DNA from 3 places in the Photorhabdus machadonis genome. Region 2 is predicted to be linked to each of the others. Evidence: riboswitches for the same ligand, from Rfam matches in the RefSeq annotation. Region 2 holds a riboswitch; each other region holds the start of a gene.
What was found. A riboswitch is a leader RNA that binds a small molecule or an ion and turns the genes downstream of it on or off. The one in region 2 is predicted to bind thiamine pyrophosphate.

Region 1 (2,202 bases), 1.1 Mb from region 2:
GCTATATGGACAGAGTTTCTATGGGAAAAAAGCATCATTACTGATCCAAGTTTTATTGAAGCAGATAAAAAAATGATGGCTGATTACAGCGCCGGTTCACTGGATATGAGTCATTATCTGGCATTTAGCCTGCAAACACTGCATCAAGTTTCACAAGAACAAGTTGATCTTTGGTTGAGTTTGTTAAAGAAAAAATCAGACCTCGATTTTATCCACAAGCCAAAGCGCTAGTTGCAGAGTATCAACAGCAACAAATTCCGGTCATTATTATCTCAGCCACTGTCTCTTTTATTGTGAAAAAGATTGCTACCGAATTAAATATTCACACTGCACTAGGCATTGATATGGTGATGGAAAATGGCTGTTATACCGGCCAAATAGACGGTATTGCGACTTTTCGTGAAGGTAAAGTCAAACGGATCAAACAGTGGCTGGAACAACAAAATAGTTATCCTGAAATTATCCGTTTTTACAGTGATTCAATTAATGATCTACCAATGTGTCAATTTGCCGATGAGGTAATTACTATCAATGCCGATACACGTTTAAAAGCCGAAGCACAACAACAAGGCTGGCAACAATTAACCTGGTCATTGTAAATATTTTCAATCAGTAAGAGTTGTAGTTTTCATAATCCCTTCTATACTACTGTTTACTTTCTTGTCGGAGTGCCTAGCGTAAGCTGTTTTATCGCAGCATACACAGGCTGAGACCGTTAATTCGGGATCCGCGGAACCTGATCGGGTTAAGACCCGCGAAGGGAACAAGAGTAATCAAGCGCTGTCGGATAACTCAGTTTTCTTACCAAGAGTCTATCCAGCCACCAATCATTACTCCCTGCGAGCTCCAGACAAGCAATTTTCCCAATAACACGGTTAGGAATTTGCTATGTCTAATAATATTGTTATCCCTGCAACCGATATTTCACCAAAACCCAGCCCAGCACGCCCACGTAAAGCTCAACGCGATGCCGCTCAGGAATTTATTAATTCTATTCAAGGCGTCGCGTTCCCTAATTCACGACGAATTTATCTCCAAGGTTCACGTGACGATATCCAAGTCCCAATGCGGGAAATTCAGTTATCACCTACTTTGATCGGTGGAACAAACGAAGAACCGCAATATGAGGAAAACGAAGCTATCCCTGTTTACGATACTTCCGGCGCTTATGGCGATCCTGATTCCATGCTGAATGTGCATGTTGGGTTAACTAAACTGCGCCAGCAATGGATCGACGAACGTCAAGATACAGAACCCGTTACTGCCCTCAGCTCTGATTTTACTCAGCAACGTCTGGCGGATGCTGGTCTCGATCATTTACGTTTTAATAACCGCCCTCATCCATTAAAAGCCGGTAAAGGCAAACGCGTGACTCAATTGCACTATGCCCGTAAAGGCATCATCACACCGGAAATGGAGTTTATCGCACTACGGGAAAATATGGGGCGTGAACGTATCCACGGCGATGTACTACGCCAACAACATGCCGGGCAAGGCTTCGGTGCTCAGTTGCCAGAAAATATCACACCAGAATTTGTCCGTCAGGAGGTCGCTGCTGGCCGGGCGATTATTCCTGCCAATATCAATCATCCTGAATCAGAACCCATGATTATTGGTCGTAATTTTCTGGTGAAGGTTAATGCTAATATCGGTAACTCTTCAGTCACCTCTTCTATTGAGGAAGAAGTAGAAAAGTTAATCTGGTCTACCCGTTGGGGAGCGGATACGGTAATGGATCTCTCCACTGGCCGTTATATCCACGAAACCCGCGAATGGATCTTGCGTAATAGCCCGATTCCTATCGGTACAGTCCCCATTTATCAGGCTCTGGAAAAAGTTAATGGCGTAGCGGAAAACCTCACCTGGGAAATGTTCCGTGATACCTTGCTGGAACAAGCTGAACAAGGGGTGGATTACTTCACCATTCATGCTGGTGTATTACTGCGCTATATACCGATGACAGCCAAACGCCTCACCGGAATTGTTTCCCGCGGGGGTTCAATCATGGCGAAATGGTGTCTATCTCATCATCAAGAAAGCTTCCTCTACCAACATTTCCGTGAAATTTGTGAACTCTGCGCTGCTTATGATGTTTCTCTATCACTGGGAGACGGTTTACGACCCGGCTCTATTCAAGATGCCAATGATGAAGCGCAGTTTGCAGAACTGCACACATTAGGTGAACTGACTAAAATTGCCTGG
Region 2 (2,202 bases):
AGTGACCAAACAAACCCTTAGTCTGAGCCTGAGCAAGGATCACGGCCAGTTGTGTCGCAAGCGTCACCATAAAGGACTCTTCGGTTTCATTAAACAAGCGTTGTTCCTGCTGCTGAACGACCAGAACACCTTGCAACTGACGACGATAAATGACCGGAACCCCTAAAAAAGCGCGGAAGTTATCTTCTTTAACCTGAGGCAGATATTTGAAACTAGGATGACTGCGGACATCCGCCAAATTAATCAGTTCAGATAATTGACCAACTTGTCCAACCACCCCCTCACCAAAAGCCAGGCTGATAATTCTTCCCCGGGGTTTCCTCAATCCTCGGGTTGCCATCAGGTAATAACACTGCCGTTGATGATCAGCAAGGTAGATAGAGCACACATCCGTGCTCATCGCCAGACAAGTTTCATTCACCAATAGCTCAAGCGCTTCGGTCAAATTGGTTGCCATCGCAACTTTTTCAACAATTTCCCGTAAGCGCATAAGCATGGAACTAACCTAACTTCTTTTGCGACGATAAGAATATGAAGAACGTAACAATGATACGTTTTCCTGCATTGGCATAACAACCGAAGCAAATTCTTTCATCACGCGCCGGTAAACATCACGTTTAAAAGAGACAACCTGCCGGACAGGATACCAATAGCTGACCCAGCGCCAACCATCAAACTCCGGGGTATTGCTATGCTGCACATTAATATCTTCTTCATTACAAAGCAGTTGTAATAAAAACCACCGCTGTTTTTGGCCAATACAGACAGGTCTTGTATCCCAACGCACCAAACGCTTGGGTAATTTGTAACGTAACCAATTACGGGTAGAGGCCAAAACGCGTACATCTTTCCGGCCTAAACCCACTTCTTCATACAGTTCCCGGTACATAGCCTGCTCTGGTGATTCCCCCGGATTAATCCCCCCCTGAGGGAATTGCCAAGAATGTTGCCCATAACGCCGGGCCCACAAAACCTGGCCTTGTCGATTACAAATTACAATTCCTACATTCGGGCGGTAGCCATCATCATCGATCACCAGACTACCTCAATAAACTAAATTTGAAAGATGACTGATTGTTTCACACTACCCTCAAGTGGTAAACCTCTATCATTGGACTTTGCAGTAGCTAGCTAAATCTCTACAATAGCGTCATCTCAACGGGGTGCTGGCTGTTTAAAACAGTCTTGCTGAGAGTAAACCCGCCGAACCTGAATCCGGCTAATACCGGCGTAGGGATTTGAGCTGCTAATTGTTTCACAGAAATTATCTTTACGTTTAGCGCGCCCTCAGATCCTTTGCCAATCCTCTTAATTAAGGAGAGCAAAGTGTTTAAGACGTTATTTTCCAAATTAACCATACTGACGGTACTGTCAGCCTTTACTTTGTTATTGAGTCAGGTTGTACAGGCAAAGCCGGTCTTAACTGTCTACACCTATGATTCTTTTGCCACCGATTGGGGACCAGGGCCCGCGATTAAAAAAGCGTTTGAAGCTGAATGTGACTGTGAGCTGAAATTGGTTGCTCTGGAAGATGGTGTATCCCTGCTCAACCGCCTCAGAATGGAAGGAAAGCGCACGGCTGCCGATATTATCCTTGGTCTGGATAACAACTTGATTCACGCGGCTCAACAAACAGGTCTGTTCACTGAAAGCCAAGTGGATACCAGCAAACTGAAACTGCCTGTGCAATGGAAGAACAGCGTATTTATTCCTTATGACTATGGCTACTTTGCCTTCATTTACAACAAAAATACGTTGCCAAATCCACCAAAGAGCATGGATGAACTGATCAACAGTCACAATAACTGGAAAGTGATCTATCAAGATCCCCGTACCAGCACACCGGGGCAAGGTTTGCTGTTGTGGATGCAGAAAATTTATGGTGATGATGCCCCACAAGCCTGGCAAAAACTGGCAAAGAAAACACTGACAGTCACCAAAGGCTGGAGTGAAGCTTATGGTCTGTTCTTAAAAGGTGAAGGCGATCTGGTCCTGAGTTATACCTCTTCACCGGGCTATCACATTTTGTCTGAGAAGAAAGACTATTATGCTGCGGCAACGTTTAGTGAAGGCCATTACCTGCAAATCGAAGTTGCCGCCCAACTGGCCTCCAGCAAGCAACCGGAACTTGCCCAGAAATTTATGCGGTTTATGTTAACTCCGGCTTTCCAACAGGAAATTCCAACCACTAACTGGATGTAT
Region 3 (2,202 bases), 2.4 Mb from region 2:
CCCAGGGCTGCTCATTATATTTGTCAATTTTTTCTTCATCGTAGGTAAATCTGTTATGCCAAGTAATTACCGGCAGATAAAGTTCATTGCTGGGAGTATCCCAAGTGAGAGCGACATTATTGTTGAATTTTCCCCATAAACTGTCTGAACTGTTGCTATAACTGGTCTGTGTATGGGATTCCGTGGTTGTTAATGATTGATTGGTGGTATTTGCCGTTGTTGCGAACACTGTTCCAGCTGAGACGAGAAAAGTTACTGGTAAGGCACAGGCTGCGGTTAAATCAAACTTCATTATTTATTGCTCCAATTTCCCGGCGACATAAATTGGGAAGATCCTTTGCGTCACGAAAAATATGACAAACATCTAAATTCAAGAATTCTACTCTTGCTATTTTAAATAAAACTTAAACGAGAAATTAATATTAAGATGTTATATGTATTAAATGAGTATATTTAATACTGATATCTAGACTGACGAATATTGGGAAATGTGCTGACTCTTTCTTTCACTCAAAGAGGGGGTGATTCTCGCTTGTAGACAGACCATAGATATAAAGACTCTAATAATAAGACAGACAAAATAAATTAAAATTATTTATATTATTTGGGATTTTGTTGAGTGGATAAACTGTAAGCTAATTAGGATAACCTTGGATTTTCAAATTTTTGCGGTTATGTTAAACAATAATTGTTGTTAAGAATTTTAAATATGTGCGTTAGCTCCATAGCTGATAAAAAATGGCTTGCCATCATATTAAGAATATGTGATAAATCGTTCGAGTAAACGAGGTACGGTTCTGTTAATAGCAGCAACTCGCTCTGGTTTTTATGTTGCGCCGAACGGCGAATTAGAATTAAGTGATCCAAAGGAAATTCTTAAAATGGCAAAAATCACTGGTACTGTAAAGTGGTTCAACGAATCTAAAGGTTTTGGTTTTATTACTCCAGCTGATGGCAGCAAAGATGTGTTTGTACATTTTAGCGCTATTCAGAGCGAAGGGTTTAAAACTTTGGCAGAAGGTCAAAAAGTTGAGTTTGAAATTCAGGACGGTCAGAAAGGTCCTTCTGCGGCAAACGTCACAGCAGCATAACTTCTTTTTGTCAATCATCTTGAATTGACGAAGTAAATTTGTTGTCTTAATTGGTTTTTTATTGGCAACAATGACATACCGATATCACCCTGTTGGTTATCTAATAGGGTGTTTTTGTTTTGACTCGGGGTGCTCTTCACTGAGCTGAGATGAACCCGTAATACCTGATCTGGATAATGCCAGCGTAGGGAAGTCAAGGTGTCTTTTTCCTGATACCTGCTTTACTTTTGCTGGTGGGAAGGCGTACCTATGGTAAGAATCAATTCACTGACAATTGCCGGGACTGATCCTAGCGGTGGTGCTGGTATTCAAGCTGATCTAAAAACTTTCTCTGCGCTTGGTGCTTATGGCGCAACAGTAATGACAGCTCTCGTTGCACAAAATACGCATGGCGTACAATCTGTTTATGACATAGATCCTGCTTTCGTTGCAGCACAGCTTGATTCTGTGCTGTCAGATATCAGAATCGATAGCGCCAAGATAGGCATGTTATCTAACGCGGCCAATGTTGCAGTAGTTGCAGATGCCATAAGCCGTTATTCAGTACCTTATGTTGTATTGGATACGGTGATGATTGCGAAAAGCGGTGCTCTGTTGCTGGCACCGGAAGCGGTTTCTGCGGTTGTTGAACGGCTATTACCGAAGGTTTCGTTGATGACGCCGAATTTACCGGAAGCGGCGACCATATTGAGATGCTCTGTAGCAGAAACCGAAGCAGACATGCAAAAACAAGGACGTGAATTATTATCACTGGGATGCGAAGCGGTTTTACTTAAAGGCGGACATCTTACCGACTGTGAAAGCCCTGATTGGCTATTTACGGGGAATGGAGAATGGCGTTTCACTGCTCCCAGAATCAAGACTCGTCATACTCATGGTACAGGATGTACTCTCTCTGCGGCATTAGCGGCTTTGCGTCCACGTTATCCGAATTGGCAGACAACGCTTCCTGTTGCCAAATCTTACCTCCAGGCGGCATTAGAACAGGCGGATTATCTGGACGTCGGAACCGGAATTGGGCCTGTACATCATTTTCATCGGTGGTGGTGAGGGGCGTGATTCGGTGATAATGAGTCATGAAGGGTAAGATGCCTGTGCTATGAGAGCAATA

Region 1: another riboswitch for thiamine pyrophosphate. It lies ahead of thiC (phosphomethylpyrimidine synthase ThiC); the one in region 2 lies ahead of thiB (thiamine ABC transporter substrate binding subunit).
Region 3: another riboswitch for thiamine pyrophosphate. It lies ahead of thiD (bifunctional hydroxymethylpyrimidine kinase/phosphomethylpyrimidine kinase); the one in region 2 lies ahead of thiB (thiamine ABC transporter substrate binding subunit).

What each region holds. Positions count from the first base shown of each region.
Region 1 is NZ_CP199761.1:506,065-508,266, reverse strand. It holds partial or broken gene ACUN2T_RS02485 (HAD family hydrolase) at 1-599, shown strand, start outside; TPP riboswitch at 655-780, shown strand; gene thiC (phosphomethylpyrimidine synthase ThiC) at 889-2,202, shown strand, end outside.
Region 2 is NZ_CP199761.1:4,752,576-4,754,777, forward strand. It holds gene ptsP (phosphoenolpyruvate--protein phosphotransferase) at 1-496, opposite strand, end outside; gene rppH (RNA pyrophosphohydrolase) at 506-1,036, opposite strand; TPP riboswitch at 1,150-1,255, shown strand; gene thiB (thiamine ABC transporter substrate binding subunit) at 1,327-2,202, shown strand, end outside.
Region 3 is NZ_CP199761.1:2,326,122-2,328,323, forward strand. It holds gene pagP (lipid IV(A) palmitoyltransferase PagP) at 1-292, opposite strand, end outside; gene cspE (transcription antiterminator/RNA stability regulator CspE) at 882-1,091, shown strand; TPP riboswitch at 1,207-1,299, shown strand; gene thiD (bifunctional hydroxymethylpyrimidine kinase/phosphomethylpyrimidine kinase) at 1,341-2,141, shown strand.